4 regions of the Roseobacter cerffii genome follow, and region 2 is predicted to be linked to each of the others. Evidence: riboswitches for the same ligand, from Rfam matches in the RefSeq annotation. Region 2 holds a riboswitch; each other region holds the start of a gene.
The links. A riboswitch is a leader RNA that binds a small molecule or an ion and turns the genes downstream of it on or off. The one in region 2 is predicted to bind cobalamin.
Positions count from the first base shown of each region.

Region 1 (4,206 bases), on a different replicon from region 2:
GTCGCGCGCCAGATAGCTGAACGCGCCTTCGCAGGTCACCAGCCAGCGCCGATTGTCCGGGATCTCCGCAACGGCTGCGCGAAGGGGTTCGATGGTCTCGCGCAGCGCGTCTTTATAGGCCGCGCCGTTCTGCTCGTATGTTTCGGCGTTGTCCGGGTCGGTCTCGACAAAAGCAGCAACGATATTGTCGATGTAGATCAGCGCGTTATCCAAGCCCATCCAGGCGTGAGGGTTGGGTTTGCCCTCATAGGATCCGGAAGCAATCGGAATCGGGTCGATGCCATCCGTAAGCGTCACCGACGGGATATCCTCCATGTTGGAGAGGAACTGCTCAAACCACAGCTCAAGGTTCATGCCGTTCCAGAGGATCAGATCTGCATCCGAGGCCCGCACGATATCCTGCGGCGTCGGCTCGTATCCGTGGATCTCGGCGCCCGGCTTGGTGATCGAGACCACCTCGGCCGCATCGCCCGCAACGTTTGATGCCATATCGGCCAGAACGGTAAAGGTGGTGACCACCTTCATCTTCTCATCCGCGGCGACTGCGGTCGCCAGAACCGCGGCAAGCGCCGCGACGGACGTTGATTGCATCACTCTTCTTAGCATCAGACTCTCCATGACATAGACAGCTCTTGCCACCTGTAAATGCAAATCACTCGCAACTGTCAAGTAATTTGAGAATGATTCTCAAGTTCTCAACGCACAATCTGTTCAGTTCGTGGTTTTGCTGAGCAGATAGGTGTCCATGATCCACCCATGCCGCGCCCGAGCAGCAGCGCGGGCATCGAGGATCTTGTCCGTGACCTCTGCCAACGGACCCGCCGCGATAATCTGTTCCGGCATGCCCAGGTAGGCGCCCCACCAGATCGTGAGGTTGGGCTCTGTCAGCTCCTGAAAACTTGCTTCGCCATCGAGCATGACCACAAGACGATCTATGCCCTCGGGCCATCCTGCATCGCGCAGGCGGCGCCCGGTGGTGATCTGGATCGGCCCATTCACGTCGTTGAGCGGGATCGCATGAGCTGCGGTCAGAGCCTGTATCGCCATAATACCCGGCACCACACGGATGGTGGGCGGTGGGATCAAACGTCCGGCGATGCGCAACGTGCTGTCATAGAGCGACGGATCGCCCCAGACCAGCAGGGCCACAGGCCCATCCGAACCCGCCTGATCAGCCGTCTGGGCCCACCGCACCGCGATCTCATCATGCCACCGCGTCACGCGCTCCTCGTAGGGCAAGGCGGGATCGCGTTCGGGGTAGTCGAACTGGAGGACCTGCGCGGTCGAGCCTGCAGCTTCGATGATGCGATAGCGCAGCTCGGCCAGATCATCTTTGCCAGAGCCCTTGTGTGGTACGAGGATTGTCCGCGCCTCGCGGATGGCCTGCAATCCTTCACCCGTCACGTGATGCGGTGACCCGGTGCCGATACCAATCAGCCAGAGCTCAGTGATCATATTGTCACCCACAAGAAAGCCCGGACCACATCGCAGGGTCCGGGCCGCGCCTTACCTAGATTACGCGCCTTCGTAGAGACGCGCTGTGAACAGACCCTCGACTTTGCCCGACCGAAGCGCCTTGGCGCCCGCAAGCACCGCCAGATCGGCAATTGGTTCGATCAGGATCACCAGAAGATACGCAATTCCGAAGGTCCAGACCGACTGGACCGTCTCGGCACCGAATCCCTGGCCATAGAACGCCCAGAACGCGACCCAGGCCACAACGCCACCCTGATACATGGCGGACAGCTTGAAGACGTCAGCATAGGCCAGATCGACATAGGCCCGATCCGCCGGGATGAACCGCTGCGCCAAAGCCGAAATGGCGAAGAGCGGCACCAGCAAAGTCGTGACGTTGACGAAATACATCGGCAGATCGCTCGGTGCGAAGAAAGCCCCCTGAATCAGGAGGCCAAGCGCAAGGCCGAGCGCGGCCGGCGCCGCACCCATCAGCAAGAAGAGCGTGGTGCCAAGAATGAAGTGCACCTCGGAGACACCCACCGGGAAATGCGGCAACACCTCGAAAAAGATGAAGGTGCCGAGGGCGGCCAAAACGGTCCGCACCGCGAATGAGCCGGCACTGTGGATCTTGAGGTCGTGGAGTGCGAGTTTGGCGGTATAGCCCGCAGCCCCTGCAGCGGTTGCATAGGCAAAGGCCATCTTGGCCCCATCGACGACGCCGGGTTCGATATGCATGATTGATCCTTTCTGTCCCGCCCCTCCGGCGGATAAATATCCGTGATCACACGGGTTTGAGCTTTACGGCAGGTCTCCTGACTTGCGGGTCGAGGCGCTGCGGTCCTTCCCAGCCAAGAGGCCAGTGGATCATCCGGAGCGCTCACCGCTTACAGTTGCGGGGGCAGTCTGAGACTTTCACTCAGTTCCCTTTTCAGCCACAAGTCGTGGCACCGTGCTTCAGTCGTATCCTTGATCTGCGCGCGCGGACAAGCGCAAAAGCGACGTTCAACTCTCGGCGAACGGCCCGTAGAGGATCAACGCTGGCTGGTCGCTGATTTCGCGGTCCAATTGCGCAGCCAGCTTAGAAACGGTGGTGCGCCGGATGCTCTGATCCGGTGTGCTGACGCTTTCGGCAAGGATCGCGGGGGTGTCGCCGGGCAGACCCCGTGCAGCAAGGGCATCGAGCAGCCTTGGAAAGGTTCGCTTGCCCATGAAGACAACGGTCGAGGCTGTGGGGTCTGCGAGGGCGTTGAGGTCGAGATCTTGCGGCAATTGCCCGCTGACATCGTGCCCCGTGACGAACTGCACCCGGCGCGCCGTCAGCCGGCGTGTAAGCGGGATACCCGCCGCAGCCGCAGCGGCACAGGCCGACGGGATGCCGGGGATGATCTCGTAGGGGACGCCAGCCTCGCGCAGGGCCACCAACTCCTCCTCCAGCCGCCCAAAGAGCCCGCTGTCGCCCGATTTCAGCCGCACCACGCGCTGGTCCATCTCGGCATATTCCACCAGCAGGCGGCTGACATGGTGCTGTTTCGGCGAGGGGCGCCCTGCCCGCTTCCCAACCCCCACCAGATCGGCCCCGGAGCGGGCATGGCTGAGGATCGGCCCGGAGGAGAGATCGTCGAACAGCACTGCGTCGGCCCGTTTCAGACGATCCACGGCTTTCAACGTCAACAGCTCAGGATCGCCCGGTCCCGAGCCCACAAAGCTGACGAAACCGGTCACGCCTGCTCCTCGGCGGTGATCAGGTGGAAGAAGGTGCCGGTCACATTGCCGAGGCGAGAGCCGGTTTCCGGCACAGGGTTTCCATCGGCATCCACGACGTCGGCCAGCGGCGCGTCGGGCTGATCGAGGATGGTCGAGTAGTGAAACTCGTGCCCGCGCAGAGCTGCGCCAGGTTGATGGCCGGGCAAGCCAGCGTGCAACACAGCCCGGCGGTAGCCGAGGTGAAATTTCCGCTTTTCAAAGCTGGTCACGAGCCCAAGCAGACCCGCCATCTCGTGCCGCGTGCCCTCCTTGTCGATGAGCGCCTGCCCCAGCGCCATGTAGCCACCGCACTCGCCATGCACCGGTTTGCTTGCAGCATGCGCCCGCAGACCTGCTTTGAACCGCGTCGCGGCTGCCAGGGTCGCACCGTGCAACTCTGGGTATCCGCCGGGCAGCCAGACAAGATCCGCAGCAGGGTCCGGCTCCTCGTCAGCCAAGGGTGAAAACGGCACAACCTCCGCCCCCGCGCGGCGCCACCCCTCCAGAACATGCGGGTAGGTGAAGGAAAATGCCGCATCCTGCGCCAGGGCGATGCGCTGCGCGGGTGGCTCTGGTAAATCCGCTCCCGATACGGCTGCGGCCCCGCCTCGCGCGGCCTGCCGGATCGCCGCAACATCGACATGCGCGCGCAGAAACTCGGCGTACCCCGCAATGGCCGCATCGAGATCGGGATGCTCAACCGCCTGGATCAGGCCGAGATGCCGCTCGGGCAATGTCAGATCTCCACGGCGCGGCAGGACGCCCAGCACCTTAAGCCCCGCGTTCTCCATCCCCAGCCGCGCGAGACGCTCGTGGCGCGGAGAGGCACATCGGTTCAGGATCACGCCCGCGAAGGGCACATCGGGGTTGTAGGTCTGAAAACCCAAGGCGGTCGCCGCCGCCGATTGCGCCTGCCCGCTCACATCAACGATCAGAACCACAGGCCAGCCCATGCGTTGCGCCGTCTCCGCGCTGCTGCCAAAACCGGACTGACCGCGCGTGGCC
Region 1 covers NZ_CM135757.1:413,827-418,032, reverse strand. The annotation lists gene ACVC7O_RS02015 (metal ABC transporter substrate-binding protein) at 1-606, opposite strand, end outside; gene cobF (precorrin-6A synthase (deacetylating)) at 712-1,455, opposite strand; gene ACVC7O_RS02005 (energy-coupling factor ABC transporter permease) at 1,516-2,193, opposite strand; cobalamin riboswitch at 2,244-2,423, opposite strand; gene cobA (uroporphyrinogen-III C-methyltransferase) at 2,461-3,180, opposite strand; gene ACVC7O_RS01995 (cobyrinate a,c-diamide synthase) at 3,177-4,206, opposite strand, start outside.
Region 1: linked by a shared signal. The riboswitch ahead of ACVC7O_RS02005 (energy-coupling factor ABC transporter permease) and the one ahead of ACVC7O_RS22265 (metal ABC transporter ATP-binding protein) in region 2 are both predicted to bind cobalamin.

Region 2 (4,206 bases):
TGCGAGGCGTTGCAGCGTGTCAGCGTGCAGCGCGTAAAGTGTCGAGATGTAGGACGCCGCATTCGCCTGAAACTCGGTCGCATGATCCGGCATCGCTTCCGACATAGCGTCTGCAATGTTCTGGACGTAGACTACGCCATTGGTCAGTGCGTTCCATGCGTGCGGGTCAATCTCGCCATCAACGAGAACCGGCGTCACACCTTCAGTCGCGACATAGACGGTGCCGTCAGTGCCGGATTCGGCGATCAATGTGTCCGACCAAGTCTCAAAACCCATGCCATTGACGAAGATAACATCGGCTTCCGCCACCGCGCGCGCGTCGGCAACGGAGGGCTGGTAGACATGCGCGTCCGCATCAGGTCCAACGATGGTCGTGACGTCGGCGTGATCGCCCACCACCTGTTCAACCATGTCGCCAAGGATCGAGAAGCTGGCGACAACCTTCATGTCGTCTGCAAAAGATGGGAAAGCCGCAAAAGCGGCGAAGAGCCCAGTGGCTAAAGTGGTTTTGAGTGTCATTGAGGTCTCTCTTTGTTTGATGTCTGCGCAAGGGTTGTTGATGTTTGGTCGGACGGTTTGCGCCACCGCCCCCCAAAACCGAGAGGTCCCAAAAGGACCGAGATCAGGAAAAACCCACCGGCTGTAAGCACGATGGCGGGGCCAGAGGGGGTTTCCGGAAAGAGATAGGAAAGCGTCAAGCCGACCCAGCAGCTTGCGAGCGCGAAGAAGAACGTCAGGCCAAGCTGGCCTGTGATCGTGCTGGACCAATATCGCGCTGACGTTGCGGGCAATATCATCAAGCCAACCGCCATCAGTGTGCCGAGTGTTTTGAACGCGGCAAGCAGGTTCAGAACGAGAAGTAGCATGAATGCTTGCTCGATCAGCCAGGGCCGTTTGGTCTGTGCCTCAAAAAAGATTGGGTCACACGTGCTGATGATCAGGGGGCGCAAAAGGACCGCGAAGGACACGAGCGTGATCGTCGCCACGCCGCCTACAAGGAGCATGGAGGCGTCGTCGATGCCCAGGATGGACCCAAACAGGAAACTTTTCAGCGGAACGGCTGATCCTGCGGCGGACAGGATAAAGATGCCTGCAGCCAGGGCGATCAGATAAATTGATGCCAGGCTCGCGTCGCTCCGCAGGATAGTTTTGCGGGCGAGAAGTGCCGTTAACGCAGCAGCGACAACCCCGGCCACAAGGCCGCCTACGAGGAGCGAAATGACTGACAGTCCAGCAACAACAAAACCAATGACAACGCCCGGCGTGATGGCGTGCGCCATGGCCTCTCCAGCCAGTGAAAGCCTGCGCAAAACCAGAAATGCGCCGATGGGGGCAACGGAGGCCGACAGAACAGTGGTCGCAACGAATGCGCGCTGCATGAAGGCGAAACTCCACATCTCAGAGAAGAGCTCAAACATGCGCGGCTTCCTCCCGAGAGGCGCGGAACATCCAAGATACCTGGCTTTTGGAGAGGTAGTTCTGCGCAACAAGGCGCTCTGGCGTCAGGATCGCATCGACTGCACCATGGCAGGCCTCACCATTCCCAAGGAGCAATGCGTTGTCGCAATGATCTAGGACCGATGAAAGATCATGGACGACCAACACAACAGCGCGGCCCTCATCCCGCCAACGGTCTATGAGCGACAACAGATGCGCCTCAGTGGTTTGGTCCACTGCCGCAAAGGGCTCATCGAGCAGGATGAGAGGAGCATCCTGCATGATCACGCGCGCGAAAAGCGCACGTTGCAATTGCCCGCCAGACAACGTGTGCAAGGACCGATCCGCGATATCCAATACGCCTGCTGCATCCATTGCCGATGCAACTTTGGCGGTCGTCTCGCGATCCAGACGACCGCCAAGGCCAAAGCCTTTCCAGGCCCCCATTGCCACCAAATCACGCACCCGCAGCGGAAAGCGGCGATCAAACTCCGTCATCTGGGCGAGATATCCGATCTCTTTGGGTGCTCCAGCAGGCCAGCTGAGTTTGCCAGAAAGCGGGGCCATCAGCCCAAGAAGCATTTTAACGAAAGTGCTTTTTCCAGAGCCATTTGAACCCAATATGGCCAACGTGGAGCCGCGCTCTACATCCATCGACAACCCCCTGAATAATGTCAGCTCAGGGTATCCAAGTGCCAAGTTACGGATTTCCAAGACTGCTGACATCTACAGCACCGCCCAAATGCCGAACCAAAGGAATGCGGACACTGCCAGAGCACCGCCGATCAATGATGCAGTGCTCAAGCCGGTCAGGCAGAAGCCTTGCCGGTATGGCGCTAGCTCATGCTGTTCTGGGTCATTTGCCTCACGCATCGCGGCCTCCGCTGCGGCGGGGGCAATGAGATACGTCGATGTAGGTACGCAGTCGCGTCGAACATGTTGCCTCTCTCCAGGACACCCCGCCTGGGTCAGTTACACTTGCGATGGCAGGTCTCCTGACTTGCGGATCAACGCTCTCCCGAACCTTCCCAGGCGCATGCCCAGTGGTCTTTGTCGGGGTCGCTCACCGCCTACAGTTGCGGGGGCAGTCACGGATTTGGCGCCTTTTGGCTACACCGCACCGTGTTCCCATTTCATCTCGCCGACTCAGTTGTCTTTGAGAACCATCAACAGCAAGTAACGCTTTCCGAATGAAGTCGTCAATGATCCGGAACCATCGAAACCAGAGAGAATTTCGCGTGTTACGAAATCTAGTTGCCAAACTCGTCTTGCTGTGACGAAAGAACTGTCAACGCTTTCAGCGCCAGCCATTCCACGTCACCCGCGCGCAAAGTGCAAGAGTCCCGACCAAAACCAACGCGCGCAGGGCATTCGCAAATAGGACCGGAGGAGCGTCCGCCCACAAGAATTGGAAGGTCAGGGAAGCGCGCGTGGACCCGTTCGGCAAACGCATTTGATCGCTCTTGTTCCCCGGCGAGGTCAGCACGGGAACCGGTGACAACAACTGCGGTTGGCGAAGACCGCGAGATCGCTTCGAAGGTCGTTTCTGCATCAGCTTCCAGTACAACACTGACCGAAGTTCCGGTAGCTCGAAGCAAGTCCGCTTTGACGATCGCTCCGATGATTTCGCGGCTTCCCGGCGGGACGACAATGGATGTGCTGTGACGTGTACCAACAGGGTCTGGCACACGACCAGAGCGCTGCCAGAGACCGTTCAGGTTCGCAAGCCCAATCGATATCTGGGCGGAAGACCAGATGTCTTGCCGCCAGCCCTGCGAGAAGGCCTCGCATACATCGTCGACCAGCTGAGCGCGGCGGCGCACGCCCGTTAGTGCATGGCTCGGTAGAACAGTCACCATGCCCGGTTCATTGGCAACCAAGCTTTCTGCTAAGGCAGCAGCTCGGTCGGACCAGATCGCGACATCGAACGTGGCCTTTCGATAGCTCTCGGCGGCCTGATCAAAGGCGATCGTCGCGCGGTCCATGTCATAGGGCGGCGCGCTCACCAATTGCGCATTCGGCAACTTTGTCAGTGATTGGTCCGCCAATTGCATCGGCCAGCGTGCGAAGCGCCGCTTTGGCATCCAACCGGCGCTGAGGATTGTGACGTCGGTGTGTCTGGTGTCCTGTGAAATCCTTGACATGAGACCGCAGACATCAGCCGCGAGACCTTCCAACCATTGCAGGAAAACGCCTTCTCCCAAGAAAAGAACGCCTGAAACACGACGTCTCCGATTGTTTGCCGCGGCAGCGTCGGTCAGAGAAACGACTGAAGTGTGTGTCATCTTTCGAACCGGACGGCTCGCATAGGCCAGACGGAACACGCGACCGTCGTCGGGCACTGGTACCGCAACATGTTCCATCCGCAGTCCCTCACGGGGGACGGGGGCAGCAGGTCCATTGACGAATGCAGCCGTGGGTTTGGCGGCGTGCAGGTCTCAAGCCCACCGGTGCACCCCGCCCGGTCAAACGTGTCAGATGGCAGGTCTCCTGGCTCGCGGGTCGACGTTTTTCCGGACCTTCCCGAGCATCCCGCCCAGTGGTTCTACCGGTGTCACTCGCCGCTCACAGTTGCGGGGGCAGCCGCGGATTTGCCAAATGGGCGCACCGCGTTCCCTTTTCAGGCAGCCTCCACGACACGAAGCCTGCACACCATCATGGCCATTATGAACCGGAACTCAGATGTGTAAAGAAAAACTTACAGGCTGCATGTCAGCTTGCAACTTTCGCCTCGAGTAAGCGTGCGAGGTCAGGCTGCTGAAACCCCGG
Region 2 covers NZ_JBTBYJ010000003.1:110,739-114,944, forward strand. The annotation lists gene ACVC7O_RS22255 (metal ABC transporter solute-binding protein, Zn/Mn family) at 1-519, opposite strand, end outside; gene ACVC7O_RS22260 (metal ABC transporter permease) at 516-1,418, opposite strand; gene ACVC7O_RS22265 (metal ABC transporter ATP-binding protein) at 1,411-2,163, opposite strand; cobalamin riboswitch at 2,406-2,620, opposite strand; gene ACVC7O_RS22270 (BLUF domain-containing protein) at 2,688-3,800, opposite strand; cobalamin riboswitch at 3,901-4,109, opposite strand; gene ACVC7O_RS22275 (pyrophosphohydrolase domain-containing protein) at 4,150-4,206, opposite strand, start outside.

Region 3 (4,206 bases), on a different replicon from region 2:
AGGGTCGAGACCGGCAGGGTCGCATGGTCGTCAAGCCGCGTGTCCATGCGTCCATCGGCGGGCAGTACGGCGAGCGCAATGCCTTTGCGCTCCGCCAACGCACGCACCTGCTGCAGCCCGTAGGACCAATAAGGTACGCCGCCGATGAGGCGAATGAGGATACCTTTCGCGCCCTCCAGCGTTTGCTCCACATAGGTGTCGACGGAGAGCGGGTGTTTCAGAGCGGCGAGATTGGCAAGGCGGAGCGTGGGCAGCTTGCCTTCGGGCCCGCCGCCACGCCGCCAGGCTTCCGCGAAAGCGCCCAGGTCGCTGTCGGAAAACGAGAGCACCACCAGATCTGCGGGCGTCTGCCCCAGATCGGTGGGCGTCTCGGTCTCTTCCAGACCGTGGCTTTCGCGGAAGACGACGTGCATGGCCTACTCGGCGGGTTCGGGCGCGTGCACGCCCAGCACCGCTTCGATGGTGGCGCGGTTGATGTCGTCATGTTCGGCGATGACCACGAGACGGCCCTGCCGCGCCTCACCCGGCTGCCAGGGGCGGTCGTACTGATGCCGCACCCGCGCGCCGACCGCCTGGACCAGCAGGCGCATCGGTTTACCCGCAACGGCGGCATAGCCCTTCACCCGCAGGATGTTGTGCGCGTCGGCGAGGGTTTCCACGGCGCGGACGAGGTCCGCCGGCTCTGCGAGTTCGGGGATGTCGACGACAATGCTGTCGAAGTCCTCGTGGTCGTGATCATGGGGGGCGTCGTGGTGGCTGGGTCGCGCGTCCATATCGTCTTCCGCGGCGGCCTCGAGCCCGAGGATCACGCGGGGATCGACCATGCCTTCAGCCACCTCGACCACGGGCAGTGGGCGCGGGGCTTCGGCAGCGATGATCGCTTTGGCCTTCGCCACACCGTCTGGGCCTGCAAGATCAGGCTTGGTCAGAAGGATGATGTCGGCGCAGGAGATCTGGTCTTCGAAGACCTCGGACAGCGGGGTTTCGTGGTCGATGCTCTCGTCGGCTTCGCGCTGCTTGTCCACAGCGGCCACATCCGGGGCGAAACGACCAGAGGCCACGGCCTCGGCATCGGCTAATGCGATCACACCATCGACGGTGATCTTGGAGCGGATATCCGGCCAGTCGAAGGCTTTCAGCAAGGGCTTTGGCAGGGCCAAGCCTGAGGTTTCGATTAGGATGTGGTCGGGGCGCGGCTCGAGTGCCATGAGCGCCTCGATGGTGGGGATGAAATCATCGGCCACGGTGCAGCAGATGCAGCCATTGGCCAGCTCCATGATGTTTTCCGCCGGGCAATCGGGGATGGCGCAGTTTTTCAGAATGTCGCCATCGACGCCCACATCGCCAAACTCGTTCACAACGACCGCTAGGCGCTTGCCGCCGGGGTTCTGCATGAGCTGCGAGATCAGCGTGGTTTTGCCCGAACCCAGAAAGCCGGTGATCACGGTGACGGGAAGTTTTGCAAGATCAGTCATGGGTCGTCTCCAGCGGCGGGATGCGCGCGATGCAGTTGCGTTTAAAGTGCTCCGGGCGCTCGCGCCACGGGATCAAACCGTCTTGCGTGGCGTTGTAGCGCGCCGCCCCGTCGAGCAGCACGTCCGGATGCGACACTTCATCGATGTTTCCGTAGATATACGTCCAGCGATCACCGCCGCGCAGAGCGATGGTGCAGCCATGGTCGCAGTTCTGCAGGCATTCCACGGCGGTGAGGCGGATGCCATCGGGCAGCGTGTTGGCGGCCAGCGTGTCATAGAGCCGCTGGCCCGGGCGGCGGTCATCCTCGGGGATATCCTGCCCGCGCCGACATTTGATGCAGACCAGCAGTTCGGTTGGTGGTGGCGCAGGCTCAATTGCCTTGGTTGTCATAGTCCATGTCCCATCTGTCATGGGACGCGGGTCAGATGGCGAGAGAGGCCCTTGGGCGCGTGTCTCGTCACCGGAACACCCCGTCCGGTTTTCGCATCGCGCTGGCAGGTCTCCCGGCTCACGAATCTCGGCATTTGCCTGCGGTCTGCCCACCTTCCCGGAGCGATGCTCCAGTGGCCTTGGCAGCCCTTTCCGTTCACGGTCGCGGGGGCGGCTGTGCTTTGCCGGATCGCGGCTGCACATTCCCTTTTCACTCAGGCAAGCCCAAGCACCAGCGCACCAAGCAGTTGCTTTAGATCGGCGCGCCTTGTCAAGCGCAACCCGACGTGGGGTTTCGGGGAGGTTGCCGTCGGTCAGACGGGTTACTTCGGAAGAGACCAGAAATCGGGCGGCATGTCCTGCATGAGCTGTGCGGCGTAGTCTTCGATCCAGTCCTGCTGCTCTTCTGTTGGCATATCGTCAAAACCGGTCTCGGACTGTGACTGCAGGCGCGCCTTTTGCAGCGCCTGATCGTATTTGATCGCCTCGACGGGTTTGTCCGGCACGATGGCGTAGACGAAGCGCCCGCCCATGGCGCGTGCGAGGCGGTCCATCTGCTTGAGCGAGATCGACCCTTCCTTTTCGCTGCGTTCCGCCTGATAGACGGCGTTGCGGCTGACCCCCTTGCGCGCGGCCACATCCTCGGCCGACATCGACAGCGCCTGCCTCAACGTGGAAATCCAGCCCCGTTCGGGCGGATCGAGATCGCCAACGCGATCCGCGCTGCGATTAAGAAATCGCGCCAGTCTTCGACGTCGCATGAAATCCGGCATGGGGCGCCCCAGGGTGCATTGCGTGAGATGACCGGGCATAGATAGGCAAATTTCTGCAATGTTTCAACTAAAGTGAATAAAATTTCACCATATGCACATTTATCTCTAACATTTTCGTGAAGAAGTGCTTATGTGAGAGCAGAAAGGATGACTATGCTGGACGTATTTCTCAACCCGCAGTCCTTGCCCTTTGCAAGTGCTCTAGCGATTGTTTTGGCCCTGTTTTTGCTGGAAATTCTGAGCCTTCTGCTCGGCAGCAGTGTCCTGGGGATCGGGGCTGATGCACCCGATGTCGATGTGGATATGGATGCGGATTTCGATCTGTCGCTCGACATCGACGCCGATGCGGCGGATTTGGTCGAGACCGAAGTGTCTGGTCCGTCGGGGCTCCTCGGCTGGTTGGGTGTTGGCGAGGTGCCCTTTCTAATATGGCTGGTTTGCTTTCTGACCATGTTCGGCCTGTCCGGCCTGGTCCTGCAATCGGTCGTTTTGAGCGCCTTCGGGATCGCTGTGCCCATGCTGGTCGCGACGGCCGTAGCGCTGGTCCCTGCGGTGACGCTGACACGGTTTATCACCGGTTGGGTGGCCGCAATCATGCCGAAAACCGAGACAAGCGCCATGCGCCGTCGGTTCCTGGGCGGGCATCGTGGTACGATCACGCAAGGCACCGCCGCGCGCGGAAAGCCTGCCGAAGCCAAGATCAAGGATCGCTTTGGCAACACCCACTACCTGCGGGTCGAGCCGCTTTATGACGACGGCGTCTTTCCGCAAGGCAGCGATGTCACCCTGATCCGCAAACGCGGCGACCAGTTCTTCGTGATCTGACCGCCCGCCAGACTTACCCAGTTTTCTCAACGAGAGGAGTTTCGAATGCCCTTAAACGCTATCCTGACCATTGCAGCCGTCGTCGTTGGCCTGCTTCTTTTCATCGGCCTGATCGCCGCCCGGCTTTACAAGCGCGCCACGCGCGAGACGAGCCTTGTCCGTACCGGTTCCAGCGGTCGCAAGGTGATCATGGATGGCGGTGTGATCGTCATCCCCTTCTTGCATGAGATCGCCAAGGTCAACATGAAGACCCTGCGCCTCGAAGTTGCGCGTATCAACGATCAATCATTGATCACCAAGGACCGGATGCGGGTTGATGTGGGCGTAGAGTTTTACGTCTCGGTGAATGCAACCGAAGACGGAATCTCCCGCGCCGCGCAGACGCTGGGGGACCGGACCTTCCATGTGGATCAGCTGCGCGAGATGATCGAAGGCAAACTGGTCGATGGCCTGCGCGCTGTTGCGGCGCAGATGACGATGGACGAGCTGCACGAGAACCGTGCGAGCTTTGTGCAGGAGGTGCAGAACGCGATCTCGGAAGACCTGTTGAAGAACGGTCTGGAGTTGGAGGCGGTCTCGCTCACCGCGCTGGACCAGACACCCTTTGAGTCGCTGGATGAGAACAACGCCTTCAACGCGGTGGGTATGCAGAAGCTCGCCGAGGTGATTGCCACCTCGCGCAAGAAGCGCGCCGAGATCACCG
Region 3 covers NZ_CM135757.1:400,143-404,348, reverse strand. The annotation lists gene cobN (cobaltochelatase subunit CobN) at 1-413, opposite strand, end outside; gene cobW (cobalamin biosynthesis protein CobW) at 417-1,475, opposite strand; gene ACVC7O_RS01940 (DUF1636 family protein) at 1,468-1,866, opposite strand; cobalamin riboswitch at 1,953-2,157, opposite strand; gene ACVC7O_RS01935 (helix-turn-helix domain-containing protein) at 2,229-2,678, opposite strand; gene ACVC7O_RS01930 (YqiJ family protein) at 2,832-3,503, shown strand; gene ACVC7O_RS01925 (flotillin family protein) at 3,549-4,206, shown strand, end outside.
Region 3: linked by a shared signal. The riboswitch ahead of ACVC7O_RS01940 (DUF1636 family protein) and the one ahead of ACVC7O_RS22265 (metal ABC transporter ATP-binding protein) in region 2 are both predicted to bind cobalamin.

Region 4 (4,206 bases), on a different replicon from region 2:
CGACAACGACACGCACGACCGGCTGATCGCCGATACCGCAGCTACGATCTCCGAGGCCGATGTCATCCTGCTCGCCCAGTTTTCCATGGCGGGTGCCACGGATGCGGTTCGCAAGCAGACACCCCTGCCCGTCTTGACGAGCCCGGACGCCGCCATCGCCGAGATGCGGCGGCGGGTGGATACGCAAAGACAAAGGCTTGGCAAATGCAAATCGGCGTGATCGCGGATGATTTCACCGGGGCGAGCGACATCGCGAACACGCTCGCGCAGGGCGTAGCCCCGGACGGCGGGCTCCGGACCGCGCAGTTTGCCGGCATTCCCGACGGGTCGGCGCCGGATCAGATCGAAGCTGGGGTGATTTCGCTTAAGAGCCGGACGGCAACGCGCGAGGCTGCGGTCCGCGACAGCCTCGCCGCGCTCGATTGGCTGCTCGCCCAAGGCTGCAAGCAGATCGTGTTCAAGTATTGCTCGACCTTCGACTCGACACAGGAGGGCAATATCGGTCCCGTCGCCGAAGCGCTGGCCCGGGCGCTCGATGCACAGCAGGTGGTTTTCTGCCCCGCCTTCCCCGCAACCGGGCGCACAGTCTATCAAGGCCACCTCTTCGTACACGACAGGCTGCTGAACCAATCCGGGATGGAGCATCACCCTCTGACCCCGATGACCGATCCGGACATCCGGCGCTGGCTCCAGTTTCAAACGACCGAAAGCATCGGCCATCTGCCACTCGAGGTGGTCGCGCAGGGCCCCGCAGCGATCAGGACAGCGCTCGAGGCATCGGACCACCGGTTTCTCGTCGCCGACGCGATTTCCGACGACAACCTCATGGATTTGGGCGCAGCGCTCAAGGATGCACCGCTGGTGACCGGCGGGTCGGGCATTGCGCGAGGCCTGCCCCGCAACGTGATCGGAGCGGGCATAGTCGACCGCGCACCAACGGCCTACACAGGCGTATCCGGCCCCGAAGCGATCCTCGCTGGGTCATGCTCGGGCGCCACTCGCGGCCAGGTCGCGGCACATGCGAAGGCGCATCCAACTCTCGCCATTGACGTAGAAGGCGTCATGGCCGGTGACATCACTGTCGAGACACTGCTGGGGTTCTTTGCGGAAAACACAGGGCGCGCACCGCTCGCCTACTCCTCGGCCACACCGGCCAAGGTCAACGCGATGCAGGCCAAGTTCGGCAGCGAGACACTCGCCGCGACGCTTGACGCGCTCTTCGCCGACACCGCGCGCACACTCGTTCGGTCCGGCTATCGCAGGCTGGTGGTTGCGGGTGGGGAGACCTCGGGCGCGGTGGCGCAATCCGTCGCCGCAGCGATGGGTGCATCCGCGATGACGCTGGGCCCAGAGATCGACCCCGGCGTTCCGGTACTGACCGTTGGAGAGGCCGCCCCTGTCGCACTTGCGCTCAAATCCGGCAACTTCGGCGCAGCTGACTTCTTTGCGAAGGCCCTGCGGGTGATGGAAAGCGGGACATGACGCCAAGGAAGGGGGGGCGCGCCGATAGGAGCCGCCCGCCCGCAACCTGCGCCATCTCGGTCTCGCGCGACTGGGTGCTCTGAAACCGAGGCGACCACGGCCAAACCTGAAGACGCGTCCCCCCTTTTCGTTCAATTCAGCGGTTCGTGTCGCTTTGTCCCTTGACCGCACCGGTCAAGGGCGATTTGGTCAAGGGCGATGGTTCTCAACGGCCAAAGGCCAAAGAGATGAAAAGGGAACGCGGTGCGGCGCCACCACATGCGCCAAGTCCGCGACTGCCCCCGCAACTGTGAGCGGCGAGCGACCCCGACAGGACCACTGGGCCACCAACCCGGGAAGGTTCGGGAGAGCGACGACCCGCAAGTCAGGAGACCTGCCATCACGGGCGCAGTGCTGCGTCTGTATTTCAACTCGATGCAGGCGGGGTGCCTGGTCAGGAGCTTATGATGAAACCACGGCCAACCCCGTGCACATATACCTCTGTTCGGCGCACCCTCCCCGGAGATGGAGACGCCGATGGACGAGCCACGAGAGCACCGGATCACAATCTGCACGTCGTGCCGCCACAAAGGGTCAGCGTGCCGCCCGGGCTATGAGCTGATAGAACGACTGCGGGCCGCCATCGCGGCTGCGGGAGACGCGGTGTCGGACAGCTTCGAGATTTCCGGCGTCGCCTGCATGGCAGGCTGCGACCGCCCCTGCACCGTCGCCTATCACGGCACACGCAAGGCGACCTATCTCTTCGGCGACATCGACCCGGACACGGACATTGATGATCTGATCCACTTTGCGCATCAGTACGGCGCCCTTCAGGATGGCTGGTGCTCCTCGGTCGATCGCCCCGGAAAGCTCCGCACCACCACGCTCGCCCGTGTGCCCGCCGCGGTACTTGCCATCGAAGACTGCAAAGTGCGCGCCTCGTGAGCGCCGCGCGCCTCGACGTCACCGACCTCTCCTGGACACCGGCGCGCATGCGCGGCCCGGCGCTGCACCCGTTGAGCTTTCATGTGGGCGCGGGGCGCGTGCTCGGGGTCATGGGCCCCAACGGCGCTGGCAAGACCACGCTTTTGCGGATGCTCTACCGCTTCCAGCGTCCGGGGAGCGGCACGGTGCGCGTCGATGGTGATGACATCTGGCATCTGCCACCCCGCATGGTGGCAAAGCGGGTCGCTGCGGTGCTGCAGGAGCAACCGACGGATTTTGCGCTCACTGTGCGGGAAATCGTCGCCCTCGGGCGAGTGCCTTACCGCCAAGGGTTCGGCAGCAGCGGCGGTGCGCAAGAGGCGAAAAAGATTGACGCGGCGCTCGATCGGTTGAGCCTCGCGGGGTTCGCAGACCGCCATCTCGGCACGCTCTCTGGCGGCGAACGCCAACGCGTGATGGTTGCCCGGGCCCTGGCGCAGGAGCCTCGCTTGCTGATCCTTGACGAACCCACAAACCACCTCGATATCCGCCACCAGTTGGAAGTGCTGGAGCTGATCCGCGATTTGCCTCTGACGATTGTCACGTCGCTGCACGATCTGAACATCGCAGCGGGTGTCTGCGATGACATTCTCCTGCTGAAGTCCGGTCACGCCCTCGGCTTCGGCACCCCCGAAACCGTGCTCTCCGAAACCGCCGTCTCCGGCGCATTCCAGATCCAGGCCAGGCGCGAACGTCTCGCGCCCAGCGACACCGACCACCTCACATTCCACCTGCATGACGAAAGGACCTTGCTATGAAGTCCCCCTTCCTGGGCGTGACCGCCCTGTTGCTCGCCGCAGGCACAGCCTCGGCAGAAACCACCGTGCAAAGCTGTAACCGGTCCGTCACCTTCGACGCCCCACCCGAGCGGGCGATTTCGAACGACGTGAACCTGACCGAGATGATGCTGGTGCTCGGCCTTGCCGACCGCATGGTGGGCTACACCGGCATCTCGGGTTGGAAAACGCTCGACGAGGAGATGCGCGCTGGCATCGACGAACTGCCCGAACTCTCGGCCAAGTACCCCTCCAAGGAGGTGCTTGTGGGGGCGGACGCGGATTTCTTCTTCGCCGGCTGGAACTATGGCATGAAAGTCGGTGGCGAGGTCACGCCCGAGACGCTGGAGCCCTTCGGCATCAAGGTCTACGAGCTCACCGAGAGCTGCACCCATATCATGCAGAAGGACAAGGCCAGCATCGAGGATATGTATGCGGATCTGATGAACCTCGGTCGCATCTTCAACATCGAAGCCCGTGCCACGGCGCTGGTCGATGGCTATCGTGCCGAACTTGCCAGCTTTACGGACCTTCTCGACACCGGCGCGCCCCTGCGTGTCTTCGTTTATGACAGCGGCGAAGACGCGCCCTTCACCGCGGGCCGCTACGCCATGCCCACCGCGCTGATCGAGGCCGCCGGTGGGGTCAACGTCATGGATGATTTCGAGAAAAGCTGGGCCACCGTCACATGGGAAGAAGTGGTCGAGCGGAACCCGGAAGTCATCGTGATCGTGAACTACGGCGAGGTGACCGCCGAACAGAAGCGCGCCTTCATGATGTCGAACCCCGCTTTCGCGGATCTTGACGCTGTCAAGAACGACCGCTTCGTCACGCTGGAATACGTCGAAGCCACACCTGGCCCCCGCAACATCCAGGCCGTCAAGACCCTCGCGCGGGCGTTCTGGGGCGAATGACACCATGACGGACAGCACGGCTGGCCACCGCCGCGCACCGCGCCTCTTCAGGCAGGCGGCGTTGCCGCTCG
Region 4 covers NZ_CM135757.1:1,524,971-1,529,176, reverse strand. The annotation lists gene ACVC7O_RS07505 (aspartate/glutamate racemase family protein) at 1-220, shown strand, start outside; gene otnK (3-oxo-tetronate kinase) at 205-1,482, shown strand; cobalamin riboswitch at 1,665-1,877, shown strand; gene ACVC7O_RS07495 (DUF1636 family protein) at 1,999-2,406, shown strand; gene ACVC7O_RS07490 (ABC transporter ATP-binding protein) at 2,403-3,203, shown strand; gene ACVC7O_RS07485 (ABC transporter substrate-binding protein) at 3,200-4,135, shown strand; gene ACVC7O_RS07480 (FecCD family ABC transporter permease) at 4,140-4,206, shown strand, end outside.
Region 4: linked by a shared signal. The riboswitch ahead of ACVC7O_RS07495 (DUF1636 family protein) and the one ahead of ACVC7O_RS22265 (metal ABC transporter ATP-binding protein) in region 2 are both predicted to bind cobalamin.